Regions from separate parts of the Streptococcus uberis genome, predicted to be linked through region 1. Evidence: predicted binding sites of a transcription regulator. Region 1 holds the regulator's gene; the other holds the start of a gene.
What was found. The regulator CtsR, encoded in region 1, represses protease genes until heat stress. The targets are predictions, from matches to a motif close to TTGGTCAAAAAAGGTCAAANA.

Region 2: DQM95_RS06855 (ATP-dependent Clp protease ATP-binding subunit) is a predicted target of CtsR. The motif match lies at 2,224-2,244, and genes of this name have one in related genera.

Annotation. Positions count from the first base shown of each region.
Region 1 covers NZ_LS483397.1:1,860,300-1,874,590, reverse strand. The annotation lists gene ahpF (alkyl hydroperoxide reductase subunit F) at 1-1,239, opposite strand, end outside; gene ahpC (alkyl hydroperoxide reductase subunit C) at 1,278-1,841, opposite strand; tRNA gene DQM95_RS09505 (tRNA-Cys) at 2,130-2,200, shown strand; gene DQM95_RS09500 (cation:proton antiporter) at 2,312-4,381, opposite strand; gene DQM95_RS09495 (hypothetical protein) at 4,383-4,709, opposite strand; gene DQM95_RS09490 (cold-shock protein) at 4,940-5,143, shown strand; gene DQM95_RS09485 (CtsR family transcriptional regulator) at 5,357-5,818, shown strand; gene DQM95_RS09480 (ATP-dependent Clp protease ATP-binding subunit) at 5,818-8,259, shown strand; gene groES (co-chaperone GroES) at 8,401-8,688, shown strand; gene groL (chaperonin GroEL) at 8,734-10,362, shown strand; gene DQM95_RS09465 (YSIRK signal domain/LPXTG anchor domain surface protein) at 10,524-13,427, shown strand; gene DQM95_RS09460 (C69 family dipeptidase) at 13,535-14,291, opposite strand, start outside.
Region 2 covers NZ_LS483397.1:1,320,182-1,325,411, forward strand. The annotation lists gene DQM95_RS06835 (bifunctional methylenetetrahydrofolate dehydrogenase/methenyltetrahydrofolate cyclohydrolase) at 1-146, opposite strand, end outside; gene DQM95_RS06840 (amino acid ABC transporter ATP-binding protein) at 250-984, opposite strand; gene DQM95_RS06845 (amino acid ABC transporter permease) at 981-1,670, opposite strand; gene DQM95_RS06850 (DUF1797 family protein) at 1,797-2,027, opposite strand; gene DQM95_RS06855 (ATP-dependent Clp protease ATP-binding subunit) at 2,282-4,552, shown strand; gene DQM95_RS06860 (NUDIX hydrolase) at 4,686-5,141, shown strand; gene DQM95_RS06865 (DUF1827 family protein) at 5,193-5,230, shown strand, end outside.

The DNA.
Region 1 (14,291 bases):
CTCATCGCCAATAATTTCTTTGGTTGCGGCATTGGTGATAATAGTGACATTATCTGTTTTAGCAGCGCGATCTTGTAAGACCTGGTCAGCTTTGACTTCTGGTAAGAATTCAAGAACCGTAACATGCTTACAGATTCCTGCAAGATCCAATGCGGCCTCCATACCAGAATTTCCACCGCCAATAACAGCAACATCTTTTCCTTCAAAGAGCGGTCCGTCACAATGTGGACAGTTGGTGACACCCTTAGTTCGGAATTCTTCTTCCCCAGGAACATTAACGTTTCGCCATTTGGCTCCTAAAGCTAGAATGGCTGTTTTTGCATTTAATACGGCACCATTTGCTAAAGAAACGGAGACCAAATCTTTCTTGTCAATCTTTGTTACCACTTGTGACTTGATGATATCAACAGGATAAGACTTGGTATGCGCCTCAATTTGGGCCATCAGTTGAGGTCCTTCTGTATAAAGGGTACCAATCATATTTTCAATTCCGACGGTTTCCATGACTTGGCCACCAAAAGTTTCTGCAATAAGGCCAGTTTTCAAGCCTTTTCTTGCAGCATAAATGGCTGCGCTGTTACCTGCGGGCCCGCCACCAATGACAAGAACATCGTAGGTCCCTTTGTCTGTAAAGGCTGATTCTGACAAAGGTCCAGCTACCTTATCAACTAGCTGTTCGATAGTTGCACGGCCAGAATGAAAGACTTCATTTTCAAAGTAAACTGTCGGTACAGACATAATTCCTTTTTCGGTCACTTCATCTTGGAACATGCCTCCTTCAATCATGGTGTGACTGATCTTTGGATTTAGGACGGCCATGATATTGAAGGCTTGGACAACGTCAGGACAGTTATGGCAAGTCAAGCTGGCATAGGTTTCAAAATGCATGGGTTTTTCGATACCCTTAATGCGTTTAATGAGATCTTGGTCAATTTTTGGTGGTCGTCCAGAGACTTGTAATAAAGCCAAGATAAAGGATGTGAACTCGTGTCCAAGAGGGATACCTGCAAATGACACACGTCCAGCTGTTCCTTTTTGGGCAATAGTAAAACTAGGTTGTCTTGATAATGAAACAGCTTCGGTACTGATTCGATCTGACATGGCAACAATCTCATCGATAAATGCTTTCATTTTTGAGGAGTTGTCATTGTTACCGAAATCCGTTTGTAAGACAATATCAGATTCAAGTAAGTCTAAATATTGTTTGAGTTGGGCTTTGATTTCAGAAGTTAAGGCCATCTTTACCTCCTTTTTGAACAGTATCGTTAGGTAAAGGCTTAAATTTTACCTACAAGATCTAGGCTAGGTGTTAATGTGTCTTCGCCTTCTTTCCATTTGGCAGGGCAAACTTCGCCAGGATGCTGACGAACGTATTGAGCAGCTTTAATTTTATCAATGAGGGTACTTGCATCTCGGCCGATGCCATCAGCGTTAATTTCCATCATTTGAATGATGCCATCAGGATCGATAATAAAGGTACCACGTTGGGCAAGACCATTTTCTTCATCAAGAACATCAAATGCGCGTGAAATATGATGTGATGGGTCACCTATCATGGTGTAGGTAATGGATCCAACGACATCGGAGTCATCATGCCAAGCTTTGTGAACAAAGTGAGTATCTGTAGAAACAGAATAGACTTCAACGTCCAGTGATTTTAAGCTGTCGTATTGTTCTTGTAAGTCACCAAGCTCTGTAGGGCAGACAAAAGAGAAATCAGCAGGATAGAAACAGAAAATAGCCCATTTTCCTTTAATATCCTCGTGGCTAACTGTTACAAATTCACCGTTACGATAAGCATCTGCTGTAAATTCAGCAATTTCTTTTCCAACTAAAGACATCAAATGGTCCTCCTTTTTTATTTGTTATACTTGTATTATAGGAAAAGAAAAAATAAAAGTCTAAAAGAAAGCGCTTGATTTTTTGGTGAATCGTCTGAAAATTCATCTATGAAACAACCTATTTTATTTAGAATAATTCTAAACATTAGACGTTTAAAGGTTTTAAAAGTTTCTTTTTTCAGAAAAATTTGGTTATCATGAGAAAATTGGGTAAAAAAATTTTTGAGTCAAAGGGAGAAAATTTATCTTGACCTTTACTTACATTTCATGTAAAATAATTACTGTTGTGGCGGTATAGCCAAGTGGTAAGGCACGGCTCTGCAAAAGCTTGATCGTCGGTTCAAATCCGTCTACCGCCTTCATAATACAAAAATAACCTTGATTAACAGCGTATAAAACGTTGTCAAATCAAGGTTTTTGTTTTTGTGAAAAGATAAAAACTTATTAAAATAGGTTTTGAGCTATTATCCTCACTTCGTTTTTTGTCGGTATTTGATGAGATCGTATGCAAAATTGGGGGAGCTTTCTCGCAAGGAGTAACTTTCCAATTCGTTGACTTGGTCTCTTAGTTGTTGAGCTTCTTTAGCAGTGATATCCCCCATTTGTTCAAATTCATGGATAGTCCGTCTTTCTAGGTAATACCCACGTAATTGTTCATTATTTGCATCTGGGAAATAATTGGTTAAAACTCGTTCAACGAAGAGTCCGGAACTAATTAATTCCGCATTTTGGATGCGTTGATTTTGGATAAAGTTAACTAAATAACTGTTATAAAATCCTTCTAAATCTTCGAGGGCATCTAAAATTAATGCCGTGTTGTTTAAATAAAGATCTGTTAAATGTTGACGATTTTCTTGGCTTAGATTGATTCTTGGTTTCGCAATCCGTCTTATATTAGGAATGATACCGTGAAAAAAAGATAATTCATGAAGGAGCCCTCGAATAACCCTTAAAAAAATAATGAGTGCATATGTAAAGCTGGAAGTAAAACTGCGGTTGACATCACGTTCCAGAGATTTTAAATAGGATTGATAAATACGGTACTCATATAATGAAACCTCTTTATTTTTAAAGGCGTATTCTAAACCTTTACTTTCGATTGAAAGTATCAATAGTTGTAACTCTGCCAAATCGGATTTGACTTCGTTTGATTCTTGTTCTAGGATTAATTTTTCAATTCTTTTATTGTAAGTATCGACAACATGATATAGAGCTGTTTGGTTTTCTTGATTAAGGTGGGTTTCTTCTTCCAATTCCTTACTAACAGTTGTCAGGATAGCTATATTGATCAGATTATCTTTCTCAATAACTGCAGCAGGGGCTAGTTTTGGTAAAACCAATAATCCAGCTAGAAAGCTTAAGAGTGTCACTGCTCCTACAATAAAGAGTAATAAACTGAAGTCAGGTGTGATTTCTTTTGGGAGCAGTAAGATTGTTGCAATAGAGACACTACCTTTGACACCAGAAAATGTTAAGAGGATGATTTCCTTCCAATATTTTGGAAAAGAACGGTGATTGCGGAAACTAAGATAACAATAGTATAGGGTAATCATGACAAAACGGATCAAAAACATCAAAGCTGTAATAGCGATGACCAATATGAATAAATAAAGATTACTATAATGGGGACTGGTCAAAACAGGACCGATGAAATGAGCGGCCTCCATACCAAAGACTATGAAGACAAAACCGTTTAGCATGAAATGGATGGTTTCCCAAATGATTTTTGTGACACGGTCCACTTGAGCATCAAACAGGGTGACTTTTTTGAGTCGATTGGCTTGCATGACACCTGCTATAACAACTGCAATAATAGCTGAAAAACCTAATAGTTCAGCTATAAAGTAGGAGATAACAGGTAAAGCTAATTCTAATAGCAAAGCCCCGGTGACATCTGCGGCATCAAATTTCTCTAAAACTGATAAAAAAATACGGTTTAGTAAAGCAAATAGGAGGCCTACGGCAATTCCGCCGAAAATGGTGAGGGCCAATTTAAAGCTAGCTCCAGCCAAGGAAAAGGTCCCGGTTAAAAATGCTGTCAAAGCAAACTGAAAGGCCACTAGTGAACTGGCATCGTTTAGCAGCCCCTCAGAAGTCAGAATGTTTTTTACCCGATTTGGAAACTTAAGACGGTTAGCAAGGGAAAGAAATGCGACGGCATCCGTTGGGGCTAGGGCTGCCCCCAAGGCAAAGCAGATGGCTAGGGGGATTTTAATGGGAAGCAGTGTGCTTACCCCTAATCCTAAAAAAAGTGTCGTGAAGAGAACGGTGGGTAAAATGAGATAAAGAATAAAGCTTCGAAATCTTAGAAAGCTTTTGACATCACTTTCTTGCCCTTCTCGAAAGTTCAATGGTGCAATGACGAAGGCCAAAAATAATTCAGGATTGATGACTATTTGGTTATCTCGGGACAAAACACCAAATAATAGTCCCAAAGTCAATTGAATAGCTGGTGTCGGTATTTGAGGAAAGATACGATTCAAGACATTTGAGAGGATTAAAGCAACCAAAAAGCCAAAGACGAGCAGGGAAATAGGCATATTAAATGTCCTCTTTTTTTATGTGAGCTCCCTCATCGATAAGATAGGCACTCTTTAAAAGAGCGATTTTTTCATCAATGGCAGAGATGTCACGATGTTCTAAAATGCATTGACAACGTTCTTTTTCTAAGGTCAATAGTTTTTTCTTGATTTTTTTAGCTTTGCGCATGTCATTACAGGTCATACTTGAGGACTTTGATATATTTTCTTGAGCTTCAAGATATTTACATTTCATTTCCTCAATGCGTGAGCGAAGTTGGTTGTCTGTCATAGTTGGTCCTTTCGGGAAAATGATGCTATTCATCATAAGAAGTAGTCTAGTTGTCATTTTAACCTAGATAGTTAACGAACTCAACTAAAAACTCTAGGTTCTTTTTTTGAAAAGGCTTTTACATTTTGTTCATATTTTTTTATATGCTTTTAATAAATTAATTGACAGTAATAAGCTGTTCTTGTAATCTGTTGGTGTAAAAGCGTTTATGAGTAAATATTTGTGTTTCGGCATCTTCATTTCTCTCGTTTTTCAACAGTATTTAAATAGAAAGGAAAGGGATGTTTATGGCACAAGGAACAGTTAAATGGTTTAATGCTGAAAAGGGATTTGGATTTATTTCAACTGAAGATGGTCAGGAATATTTCGCACATTTTTCAGCTATACAAACTAAAGGTTACAAAACATTAGATGAAGGTCAGCAAGTGACATTTGATATTGTAGACGGCCACCGCGGTCTTCAAGCAGTCAATATTACAAAACTTCCATAGAATCACTTTATCGAAAAGCAGACAATAATCTGCTTTTTTGTTGTCTTAAAAGCTACACATCCATATTTTTTATGAGCTCTTTTTCTTTTAAACATAAAGATTTGCTTTTCTAGAGAGCAATTTGTTATAATAAAAGTCAGTTTTAGTCAAAAAACCTCATAGACTTATTTGACAAATTTTTAAGGTTATATCGTTTGAAAGAAGGAGTAGGTAATGCCAACAAAAAACACATCTGATAGCATTGAAGAATACATCAAAGAACTATTGGCGCAGTCTGGGATTGCAGAAATTAAACGTTCCCTATTGGCTGATTCCTTTCAAGTGGTACCTAGTCAAATCAATTATGTCATTAAAACGCGTTTTACAGAGAGCCGTGGCTATGAAGTCGAAAGTAAACGAGGCGGTGGTGGCTACATCCGGATAGCCAAAGTACGCTTTTCAGATAAGCACCATCTGATTGGCAATTTAATGGCTAACATCGGGTCGCAGGTTAGTGAGGTGGTTTTCACAGATTCCATCCAACTGCTATTTGATGAACATTTAATAACAGAACGTGAGGGAAACGTCATCTTAGCAATGGCTTCTGATGATGTTTTAGGAAAAGATGCCTCAGTGATTCGTGCGCGAATGCTTTACCGTTTGTTGCAACGAATTGACAGAAAGGGAAGTAATTAATGACAGATTATTCACTCAAAATGCAAGCTATTTTTAAACAAGCACAATACCAAGCGGCGCGTTTTGATAGCCCCTATTTAGAAACTTGGCACCTCTTATTGGCAATGGTTGTTGTTAATAATTCACTAGCTGGCCTTGTTTTTAATGAATTTGAAAATAAGGTTGCCTTGGAAGAATATGAAGCGGCAGCTATCTTAGCCATTGGCAAAGCTCCAAATGATGATATTAAGGAGTTTGAATATAAAGGTCAGTCAAAAACACTTTCTCATATTTTGTCCATTGCTGATGCTATTCGAAATGTTACACATGCCAATGAAGTAGGATCAGAGCATGTTCTTTTTGCTATCTTATTAAATCCTGATATTATGGCAACTCGTTTGCTAGAATTAGCTGGATTTAAAATCAAAGATGATGGCAAAGGCGATTTGAAATTGGCTGATTTAAGAAAAGCCATTGAAATTCAAGCTGCTTATAGTAAAGAAACCATTAAAGCTATCTACGAACTCAGAAAACCCAAAAAAGCCAAAACAGGCGGTACTTTCTCAGATATGATGAAACCAGCTGGCACTGCGGGAGAATTATCAGATTATACGAGAGATTTGACAGAAATGGCAAGTCAAGGCTTACTTGAGCCTGTTATTGGCAGAGAAAAAGAAATCACTCGAATGGTTCAAGTCTTAAGTCGTAAAACGAAAAATAATCCAGTTTTAGTCGGTGAGGCTGGTGTTGGTAAGACAGCATTGGCCTATGGCTTAGCCCAACGGATTGTGACTGGTGAGATTCCATATGAACTTCGTGATATGCGTGTCTTAGAATTAGACATGATGAGTGTGGTGGCAGGTACGCGTTTTCGTGGTGATTTTGAAGAACGCATGAATCAAATTATTGATGATATTGAAAGTGATGGTCATATCATTCTCTTTGTCGATGAATTACACACTATTATGGGATCTGGCAGTGGTATTGATAGCACTTTAGATGCTGCAAATATCCTCAAACCAGCTCTCTCAAGAGGAACCCTACATATGGTTGGGGCAACTACTCAAGAAGAGTATCAAAAACATATTGAAAAAGATGCCGCTTTATCTCGTCGTTTCTCAAAAGTTTTGATTGAAGAACCAAGTGTAGAGGATGCCTACAAGATACTATCAGGGTTGAAAAAATCTTACGAAAGCTATCATAATGTCACCATCTCGGATCAAGCCATCAAAACAGCAGTCAAAGTTGCTCATCGCTATTTGACGAGCAAGCACTTACCTGATTCTGCGATTGATTTATTAGATGAAGCTAGCGCAACGGTTCAAAGTTTCGTCAAAAAAGAGGCGCCTGCCTTCATCACACCCATTGACCAAGCCATCATAAAAGGTGATTTTAAAACAGTTAGCCAACTTTTGAAAGCTTCCAAGGCTAAGCCCCAGAAACCAACTCCTGTTACTGAAGAAGATATCATGTCTACATTAAGTAAATTGTCAGGAATTCCACTGGAAAAAATTAGCAAGGCAGATAGTCAGAAATACCTTAACCTGGAAAAAGAATTGCATAAGCGTGTTATCGGTCAAGAGGATGCAGTCTCAGCAATTTCAAGAGCTATCAGACGCAATCAGTCTGGTATTCGAACAGGTAAACGTCCGATTGGCTCCTTTATGTTCCTTGGACCGACAGGTGTTGGGAAAACAGAATTAGCAAAAGCTTTAGCAGAACTCTTATTCGATGATGAATCAGCTCTCATTCGTTTTGATATGTCAGAATACATGGAAAAATTCGCTGCTAGCCGTTTAAATGGAGCACCTCCAGGATATGTTGGCTATGACGAGGGCGGTGAGTTGACCGAAAAAGTACGTAACAAGCCCTATTCTGTTCTTCTCTTCGATGAAGTTGAAAAAGCCCATCCAGATATCTTTAATGTTTTGTTACAAGTCTTGGATGATGGACAATTAACGGATTCTCGTGGGCGAAAAGTCGATTTTTCAAATACAATCATTATCATGACAAGTAATTTAGGTGCTACAGCGCTTCGAGATGATAAAACGGTTGGATTTGGTGCTAAAGATATCAACCATGATCATTCGGCCATGGAAAAACGCATCTTAGAAGAATTGAAAAAAACCTACCGACCAGAATTTATCAACCGAATTGATGAAAAAGTTGTCTTCCATAGCTTAAGTCAAGAAGACATGCGACAAGTTGTCACGATTATGGTTCAACCCTTGATTAAGAACTTGGAAGAAAAAGGGATTACCCTCAAAATGCAACCATCTGCATTAAAATATTTGTCTGAAGTCGGTTATGATGTTGAGATGGGGGCAAGGCCACTAAGACGAACCATCCAAACAGAAATCGAAGACAAGTTGTCAGAATTCATTTTATCTGGTCAACTTAAAACTGGTAAGACTTTAAAAATTGGTATGAGCCAAGGTAAATTAAAATTTGATATGGTCTAAATGAAAAGGAGTCTCCTCAAAAAAGAGGGACTTTTTTTCTTGACTAATTTTGACCAAGTGATAAAATAGAAATTGGAATTGGCACTCTTCTTTAAAGAGTGCTAATATTTAATCAGATTCTTTTTATTGGAGGAAATACAGATGTTAAAACCATTAGGAGACCGCGTGGTCGTTAGATTTGAAGAAGAAAAAGAACAAACAGTTGGTGGTTTTGTACTCGCAGGCAATCATAAAGAGTCAACCAGAAAAGCAACAGTTGTTGCTGTGAGTGAAACTGGCATGCGTACGATTACAGGTGAAGTTGTCCCTCCATCTGTTACAGTTGGTCAAATGGTCTTAGTAGAAGATGGTCAGGTTTTAGAAGTAACTCATGAAGATGAGAAATTAGCAATTATTCGGGAAGCTGATATTATTGCGATTTTAGGATAAACAATCCTTTAAGATAGAAGTTAAGAAAAGAAAGAAGGATAAAAGATGGCAAAAGACATTAAATTTTCAGCAGATGCGCGTGCAGCAATGGTGCGTGGGGTAGATATTTTAGCAGATACTGTAAAAGTAACTTTGGGCCCAAAAGGTCGTAACGTTGTTCTTGAAAAAGCATTTGGTTCACCACTAATCACAAATGACGGGGTAACCATTGCAAAAGAAATTGAATTAGAAGACCATTTCGAAAATATGGGAGCTAAATTGGTTTCAGAAGTTGCTTCAAAAACCAATGATATCGCAGGAGATGGAACAACTACAGCAACAGTATTAACTCAAGCAATTGTCCGAGAAGGGTTAAAAAATGTCACTGCAGGGGCTAATCCAATTGGCATTCGTCGCGGTATTGAAAAAGCAACATCAGCCGCAGTTGAAGAATTAAAAGCTATTGCCCAACCAGTTTCCGGAAAAGAGGCTATTGCCCAAGTAGCTGCCGTGTCATCACGTTCAGAAAAAGTTGGGGAGTATATCTCAGAAGCCATGGAACGTGTAGGCAATGATGGTGTTATCACAATTGAAGAATCACGTGGTATGGAAACAGAACTTGAAGTGGTTGAAGGGATGCAATTTGACCGCGGATACTTATCACAATATATGGTAACAGATAATGAAAAAATGGTTGCTGATCTTGAAAACCCATTTATCTTAATCACAGATAAAAAAGTATCAAATATTCAAGAAATTTTACCGTTATTGGAAGAAGTGCTTAAAACCAGTCGTCCCCTTCTCATTATTGCAGATGATGTTGATGGTGAAGCTTTGCCAACACTTGTTTTAAATAAAATTCGTGGAACATTCAACGTTGTTGCTGTTAAAGCCCCTGGCTTTGGCGATCGCCGTAAAGCCATGCTAGAAGATATCGCTATCTTGACAGGTGGAACAGTTATTACTGAAGATTTAGGTTTAGACCTTAAGGATGCAACAATTGCTACGCTCGGTCAAGCAGCTAAAGTGACTGTAGACAAGGATTCCACAGTTATTGTTGAAGGTGCTGGCTCTGCGGAAGCAATTGCTAACCGTGTTGGATTGATCAAATCACAGTTAGAAACAACAACTTCTGAGTTTGATCGTGAAAAATTACAAGAACGTTTGGCTAAGTTAGCTGGTGGTGTGGCAGTTATTAAAGTAGGTGCTGCAACAGAAACAGAACTTAAAGAAATGAAATTACGCATTGAAGATGCCCTTAATGCAACTCGTGCAGCAGTTGAAGAAGGTATTGTATCAGGTGGTGGAACAGCACTTGTTACGGTTATTGACAAAGTGGCAGCCTTAGAACTTACTGGCGATGAAGCAACCGGACGTAACATTGTCCTTCGTGCTCTCGAAGAACCAGTTCGTCAAATTGCTTATAATGCTGGTTATGAAGGATCAGTTGTCATTGATAAATTGAAAAATAGTCCAGTTGGAACAGGATTCAATGCTGCAACAGGTGACTGGGTAGATATGATTGAAACAGGTATCATTGACCCTGTCAAAGTTACTCGCTCAGCTCTTCAAAATGCTGCTTCAGTTGCAAGTCTCATCTTAACAACTGAAGCTGTTGTGGCTAATAAACCAGAACCAGCTGCCCCAGCAATGCCAGGAGGAATGGACCCAAGCATGATGGGTGGAATGATGTAATTCTTTAAAATATTGAATAGAAAAAAAGCCTAGATAGAAGTCTATCTGGGCTTTTTTAATTTTTTTAAAATTATAGCAAAAGCTTTTGTTGTGTAGACATTTATGTGCTACAATCAGGTTAACCGATAATATTTTGGGGTAACAAGGAGAGAGTTGAGAAAATGTTCAAAACCAAAAAAGAGATTTTTAGTATCCGCAAAACGGCCCTTGGTGTTGGAAGCGTTTTACTAGGAGTCGTGCTGACAACACAGGTTGCAAGTGCTGATGAAGTTAGTCTTATGACACCTTCGGTTGACAAAAGCCTAACGACAACAAGTCCAGTTTTAGAGAGTACGTCTAGTCAATTGGCGGCTACAATAGCTCCAATCACGACCGACACAAGGTCAAATGTCACGGCAACAAGTCCGGTATTAGCAGCTGCGACTACAGCACCAAGTGTTACTAGAATACCAATTGCTAGCCCAATTCGTTATGTCTCAGATCCTAATCAACCAGTTGGCTATCGTGCTACCCAAGTTCAAGGAATAGATGGTTCTATTATTACGACTCAAACAGCTGCTTTAGATGCTAATGGCAATCCAATTGTGACAGATGAACATATTGAATCTACGGAAACAGTTATTGTTTTGGGTACAAAATCGACAAGTCAGGTAATCAGTACACAGGTAGCCACAACGACTTATAGTATTGACGTGACAAAACCTGTCGGAACAGATATTGTTATCCCTGCAGTTGATGGTCAAACAACGACGACTACCACCTATAAAATTGAAACAGCCACAACGGCACCAGTCAGTCCGTCGGTGCTTTCAGAAGATTATAAGTGGATTGATCAACCCTTCTATCATGTTGATACAACGCAAACATTGCCAAGTGACCGCGTTAGCATTGATCAACTTTTTGTTCCAATCCCAACGTTAACACCGGACTTTAACAGGTCAGAATCAACAGTACGTGAGTATGCTCAATTTGCAGAAAACTATATGTATGATTATATCACAGTGACCAATCCTGATGGGGCGACAACTCGACAGCAAGTGATTCGTCCAGTAACGAGTGAAATGCTAGATCCAACAAATACAAGGTTACGTACTCTTACCGGTTTAACTGATGATAATGCTTTTTACTCTCGTCTGTTAGATACTAGTAAACAAGATTTATGGAATACATCTGCCCAGGATTATGGCTTAGAAATTGTTCCAGAAGATTTAAGCACCTCAAGTGATGATTTTTTAAGATACCATAGTAGTAATATTATCAATGATGCTTTATATGCTGATATTAAAGCGGACTATTTGCGTGCTCAATTAGCTTACAATCAATTACTTTCATTAGGCACTCTTACCACAGATCAGCAGTCTGCAATGGACATGATGACCAGTCAATTTGAGTCATTGACACTACGTTACAATAATTATAAAGACAGTGTCGCTATCGTCGTTGATTATAGCAATACAACCATGTCAGCCACTCAACAAGCTGATTTTGAAGCAAAGCTGGCAGCTCTACCTGTTGAGGTTCAGCGTGCTATCTCAGAACTTACTATTTACGATGGGCAAATTCCCGGCATGGGAACAACAACTCTAGGTCTCTCCAATTCAGCTGATCAGACGATTGCCTTAAAATATGAAGCCAATAATCTGAAATTGGTTTCAACAGTGCTTCATGAAATGACGCATATTATCGACTTTAAGAGTGGCCTCTATTCAGAAACGACTGACCGTAATACAGATGGTAGTCTTAGCACGGTCATGGCCTTTTCAGATACCCAAGAGTTCTTAGATGTCTACCATACCTATTTTGACCGACCGGATGTTTGGTCTTACTACAGAGATAACAGCGAAGAAGCTTTTGCTGAAGGGCTCAGCCAGTATATCATGCACCGTCTCTTTGGAACACCATACTCGACATATATTGCCAATCCTTATACTGGAGATGCCTACAATCCAGGTGATGGTTCAGGTTATAGCCCATTTGCGGAAACGGAATTTTATTTTGCCAGCTTATACAACCGTTTATTTGAATACCCTAGAACAGCTCAAGTTGTCCCATATCTTGTCACTACTACGACAACAGCTCCAGTAAATGGTCAAGTCATTTACGGAGCAATGCCAGAGGAAACAACTACAACAACACCTTACACAACAGTTTATGTGGGAGATACCAGTTTCGCCTATGACCCTACTGGACAGACTGACCGTGTACAAGCAGGTGTCGATGGGACAGAAACCATTCGCACGACCTACTCACTAGATAGTAATAACCAGTTGGTAGCAACTCAGACGGTTATTTCATCTACCCCTGTTCAAAATCAAATTATTACAAAAGGTACTCAACCTACCGTTGTTGACACTAGTGTTCCAATGACTATTGTTTATCAAGAAGTCACAGATGGTTCATTGGGTGACTGGCAAGTTAAAGTTTTGGATGCAGGTCAAGATGGCTTAATACGTAGCACAACAACCTATAGTGTTGATCCTGTGACAGGTATTGTGACACCAAGTACAACAGAAGCTACTATCACAGCCATGAGACCAATGATTGTTCAATATCAAGTTGGTAAATCTAAACTAAGTGCTATTCCTTTCTTAACGCAGTATGTTAATGATGATAGCTTAGCTGCTGGCTTAGAAAAAGTCATTCAAGAAGGTGTTGGAGGGACTCAAATCGAGACAGTTCAATCCTTTAATTTTATTCAAGATGGTGCAAATTCTCATTTTGAAAACATTGCCTACAGTTCCCCAACTATTGTTGTTGCTGCTGTTGATCAAGTCATAGCGCGTGGAACGAAAGTAGTTGAAGTTGTAGTTCCAGTACCAGAAATTGTAACACCGAAACCAGAAACATCAGAAGTGATAAGTCCTGAAAAAGGCCAATCAGCTACTACTGTTACAGTTGAAGTTGTTAAAGCTCCGGTTCAGACAAGGGCTAAAGTTGAAGCTGTTTCAGCTCCAAAAGAAAGTTTGCCAACAACTGGTGATGACCAAAATCTACTCGTGACACTCATGTCAAGTCTCTTATTAATGAGTCTAGGTTTAGGACTTAAGAAAAAAGAAGACGAATAACAAATAATCAAATGCTCCTAATTCCGATTAGGAGCATTTTTGATATACAAAAAGAAAGGTTTAAGAATGTTTTGATTTCTTAAACCTTTCCATATGATTAAATAGCCTTATTTTTTAGCTTTTTTATCTTTTTTTGGACTTTGTTTTTCTAACTTAGCTTCAATTTCTTTCAAGCGTTTGAAGGTTTTTTCAGCTCTGTCCATTGATACTTTATCAGCTTTTTCTTGAGCAGCTTTAGGGTCGCTTGTCACTAACTCAGCAACTTCTTTAGTAGTTGCTTCTTGTTCAGTCATCCAAGTTTTTTCAAGACCTTTAACTTCATCAATTACCTTAGTGCCAAATTTTTTAGGATTAGCTGCAACCATATCGTTGATATGGGAAACTGTCCAGTACCAAGAATCTTTATTGTATTTGGTACTATCTTCTTGGTATGCTTTATAAGTTTGACTAATATTTCCTAAGTATGGTAGATAAGGAGCATTTCTTGGGCTACCGATTGATAACCACATGACACCGCCGCCCATTTCAGCAGGAATATCATCTTTTAATTGGAAGACGTGAGCTTCCATAACGTTTGGATTAGAGATAGGGTAAGCATAACCTTTAACAGCATCTTTAGATTTAGGTTTACCTTTACCATCTAATTCCATTTGATCCAAAGGCTTCAAATCCAATCCTTCAAAACGATTACGTTGCAATTTCATAGCATCTTCTAAAGAGAATTTTTTATCAGTGCTTTGCAATAATTCGTAGTTGTCGTCTTCATAGGTTACTGTTGAATCTGGGTCTAGTGATTTAATACCTGAGAACACACGAGAGCGGTTGGCATCAGCCATTTTTGGATTGTAGGATTTAGCGATATGG
Region 2 (5,230 bases), 540 kb from region 1:
TAAACTTGACTTGCTGGGTTGTCTCCAACCAGTATCACCACAAGACCTGGTACAATACCAAATTCTTGTTTCAAATCCTCAACCTTTTTAGCCAATTGAGATTGCATTTTTTGAGCTAAAGCTTTTCCATCAATAATTTGTGTCATGCAAGGATTCCTTTTCAAATGTAATTGCATATTATTATATCAAAAAAAAGAAGGAAAATAACCTTCTTTTGATTTTAGAGTGATATCAACTGATTATTCTAATTTATAGAACCTTACTCAAAAAATCTTTTGTCCGGCTTTCTTGAGGGTTTTCAAATAAGTTTTTTGGAGAACCTTCTTCAACAATTACCCCTCCATCCATAAAAATGACACGGTCAGCAACTTCTTTTGCAAATCCCATTTCATGCGTAACAATAGCCATTGTCATTCCAGATCTAGCTAAATCTTGCATTACAGTCAAGACCTCACCTACCATCTCAGGATCTAATGCTGATGTTGGTTCATCAAATAGTAAGACATCTGGATCCATTGCTAAACCACGGGCAATAGCAATCCTTTGTTGCTGCCCCCCTGAAAGACTTGCTGGATAAGCATTTGCTTTTTCCAGTAAACCGACTTTTTCCAATAGTTCATAAGCTTTTTGCTCTGCTTCACTTGTCGATAATCCTTTTGTTTTGATTGGGGATAAGGTGATATTTTCTAATACCGTCATATTTGGAAACAGGTTAAACTGTTGAAAGACCATTCCCATTTTTTCTCGCATTTTAAAAATATCATTTTTCTTATCTGTAATGTCTATTCCTTCAAAGGTAATGCGTCCCTTGGTCGGTTCTTCAAGAAGATTCATACTTCTAAGCAGTGTTGATTTTCCTGATCCAGAGGGACCAATAATGACTAATACTTCGCCTTGTTCGATCCTTAAATCAATCCCTTTTAAAACCTCATTTTTCCCAAAGTATTTATGGAGGTTTTCAATATGAATTAGTGTATCACTCATGCTTTTTTAACTCCTTGTCCCATCTTGTTTTCTAAAATCGTTAATAAATAGGATAAAACCGTTGTCACCATCAAATAGTAAAATGCCGCAAATAACAATGGTGTAATTGGTAAATAGGTTGACGTTACTACTGTTTGAGCCCCATTCCACAACTCCATGACACCGATAGTTTGTAAAAGTGCACTATCTTTGATGATTGTAATAAATTCATTTCCTAAAGCAGGTAAAATGTTTTTAAAGGCTTGTGGCAAAATAACATAACGCATTGCATTTTTCGGTCTAATTCCTAACGAATATGCCGCTTCAAGTTGTCCTTTTGGAACAGCTTCAATTCCAGCACGTACAATTTCAGAAATATAGGCTCCACTATTTAATGAAATGATAATAATACCTGGCAATAACCTTGAAAAATCTAAATCCAAAACACCAAAATTGACAGTTGGCATATTATTAAAATGCATCCATGCAAATGCAATCATAATCTGTACAACCATTGGAGTGCCACGAAAAATCCAAACATAAAAATTGGCTAACCACTTCAAGGGAGTAAATGAACTACGCTTGACAAAAGTGATCAAAACCCCAATAATCGTGCCAAAAAAAACGACACAGGCAGAAATCATTATTGTGACTATGACACCATAGTTGAAATAAGCCCAATATTCAGGCAAAAAAGAAAAATTCATTCTATCATCCTACAATCTAATTTTTTAAAATAATAGAAATAATTATAACATCTTATGAATAAAAATACAACGTTTTTTGACATAAAAAAAAGCTTACCCAAGTAAGCTCAATCTTAGTCTATTTTCTTAGTATAATAAATCGTAAATTTCCATTGCAATTAAATCAATACTATCAAATGAATATGATTCACGTGCTTCTACATCGCGCAAGGTAAAGACTGGTCCATTTTCAGGATCATTTGCAAAAGAAACTTCCGCAACGACAACACCCTCACGTTCAAAATTTCTTTTTAAGTTGCCACCATCGTTGACCATCAATTCTAAACGATTGATGATTCTCACTAAATGTGATTCCATTTCCGTTCTCCTATTCGTTTATTATCCCTATTATTTTAACATAAAAATAACTAAACAAACACTAAAATAACTATTTTTCTTGAATTTTATGCCCTTTTTCAATCGAAAATACAATTATCACTCTAAGTCACTAAGTGCTAAAATTCTGAACTTTTTACTTGATTTCCTTTTTGGAGGTGCTATAATATGAGTATAAAGTTTGACCATTTTTGACTAAATGTTTTGACTTTTATTCTGACCTTTGGAGGTATATTATGCTTTGTCAAAATTGTAAATTAAATGAAGCAACTATTCATCTATATACGAATGTGAATGGAAAACAAAGACAGGTAGATCTTTGTCAAAATTGTTATCAAATCATGAAAACAGATACTAATAATCCTATCCTAGGTGGTCAAAATGGGAAACCACAACAAGATTCGATAAATCCATTCTTTGATGACTTTTTTGGTGATCTCAACAATTTCAGGGCATTTGGTCAATTGCCTAACACGCCACCAACTCAATCTGGAGGCGGACAAGGTAATGGGGGACACCGTGGAGGATACAACGGGTCCCAGGCTCAAGCTGCTCAAACGCAAAAACCAAATGGCCTTTTAGAAGAATTCGGTATCAATGTAACTGATATTGCCAGAAGAGGTGATATTGATCCTGTTATCGGACGCGATGATGAGATTGTTCGCGTCATTGAAATTCTAAATCGACGGACTAAAAATAACCCTGTCCTTATTGGGGAACCTGGTGTTGGTAAAACTGCAGTTGTGGAGGGTTTAGCTCAAAAAATTGTAGATGGGGATGTTCCACATAAATTACAACACAAACAAGTCATTCGATTAGATGTAGTCAGTTTAGTTCAAGGAACTGGCATTCGTGGTCAGTTCGAAGAACGCATGCAAAAACTAATGGAAGAAATCCGAAATCGCCAAGATGTCATTTTATTTATTGACGAAATTCATGAGATTGTCGGTGCTGGTAGTGCAGGCGATGGCAATATGGATGCTGGTAACATTTTAAAACCTGCCCTTGCTCGTGGAGAATTACAACTGGTTGGTGCAACGACGTTGAATGAATATCGGATCATTGAAAAAGATGCAGCACTCGAAAGACGTATGCAGCCAGTTAAAGTTGATGAACCTTCAGTTGAGGAAACCATCACTATTTTAAAAGGGATTCAAAGCAAATATGAAGATTACCATCATGTGAAATACAGTCAAGATGCTATCGAAGCTGCTGCTCACCTTTCTAATAGGTATATTCAGGATCGTTTCCTTCCCGATAAAGCCATTGATTTGCTCGACGAAGCCGGTTCTAAAATGAACTTGACATTAAACTTTGTTGATCCCAAAGAGATTGATAAGAGATTAGTCGAAGCTGAAAACTTAAAAGCGCAAGCCACTAGGGATGAAGATTTTGAACGCGCAGCTTACTTCAGAGACCAAATTGCAAAATACAAAGAATTGCAAAAACAAAAGGTAGACGACGAAGACACGCCTATTATCACAGAAAAAACAATTGAAGCCATTGTTGAACAAAAAACCAATATTCCAGTTGGCGATTTAAAGGAAAAAGAACAATCCCAATTGGTCAACTTATCAGATGATCTTAAAGCGCATGTCATCGGTCAAGATGATGCGGTTGAAAAGATTGCAAAAGCTATTCGACGTAATCGTGTCGGACTTGGTAGCCCTAATCGTCCTATTGGTTCTTTCCTTTTCGTTGGACCGACTGGTGTTGGTAAAACAGAGCTTTCTAAGCAATTGGCTATTGAACTTTTTGGATCTGCTGATAATATGATTCGATTTGACATGTCGGAATACATGGAAAAACATGCTGTTGCTAAATTGGTAGGAGCGCCTCCAGGATATGTTGGTTATGAGGAAGCTGGTCAGCTGACAGAAAAAGTTAGACGGAACCCATACTCACTTATACTTCTGGATGAAGTTGAGAAGGCTCATCCTGATGTGATGCATATGTTCTTACAAGTTTTGGATGATGGTCGCTTAACGGATGGACAAGGTCGAACTGTGAGCTTTAAGGACACTATTATCATCATGACTTCAAATGCGGGAACAGGACGCGTTGAAGCTTCAGTTGGTTTTGGTGCAGCGCGTGAAGGACGTACAAACTCTGTTTTAGGCGAATTAAGTAACTACTTTAGTCCAGAATTTATGAACCGTTTTGATGGTATCATTGAATTCCAACCATTAAGTAAAGAAAACTTACTCCACATTGTAGATTTAATGTTGGAAGATGTTAATGCTCGCTTATCTCATAACAATATTCATCTTGAAGTAACAGCTAAGGTTAAAGAAAAATTGGTTGATCTTGGCTATGACCCTAAAATGGGGGCCCGTCCTCTAAGAAGGACCATTCAAGAGCATATCGAAGATGCTATTACAGATTTCTACTTAGAAAATCCAACAGAAAAAAATCTCAAAGCTATGATGTCAAGTAATGGGAATATTCTTATTAAAGCCATTAAAGCGAAATCAAGTGAAGAACTGCTTGATATGCCAGTTAAATAAATGCAAAAAAGAGCACCAAATCAGGTGTTCTTTTTGAAATGAAAGGGTATTTTTAGTGATTTTTTTGAAAAAAAGGAACTTAATTAAGATTTATTAGTGATTTTTTAGTATAATAATTTAAAGGAGGGAGCTTATGACAGTTCCAGTTTTCGGAGATAAAATAGATAATCAATCTTATCAAACACGATATGGTGTCTATGCCATTGTTCCAAATTCAAATCAGGATCAAGTTATCTTAGTCCAGGCACCAAATGGAGCTTGGTTCTTACCTGGTGGTGAAATTGAAAATGGAGAAAACCATCATACAGCTCTCGAACGTGAATTAAAGGAAGAGTTAGGATTTAAAGCAGACTTGGGTAACTACCTGGGACAGGCTGATGATTATTTCTACTCTCGCCATCGAGACACCCACTTTTATAATCCAGCATTTTTTTACCATGTAAAATCCTATCAACGGTTAGGAAATCCTCTCGAAGATTTTAATCATTTGGAATGGTTTCCAGTAAAAGATGCTATTGAACGCTTAAAAAGAGGCAGTCATAAGTGGGCTGTTGAACAATGGTTGAATCAGCATAAAAATCTTACATAAGATGATAGAGTAATATCCTTTTGATTTCAATTTTACTCTTGGAGGAAAATTATGAGACTCATAAATACAACTAGTAGCCACCCTGAGCT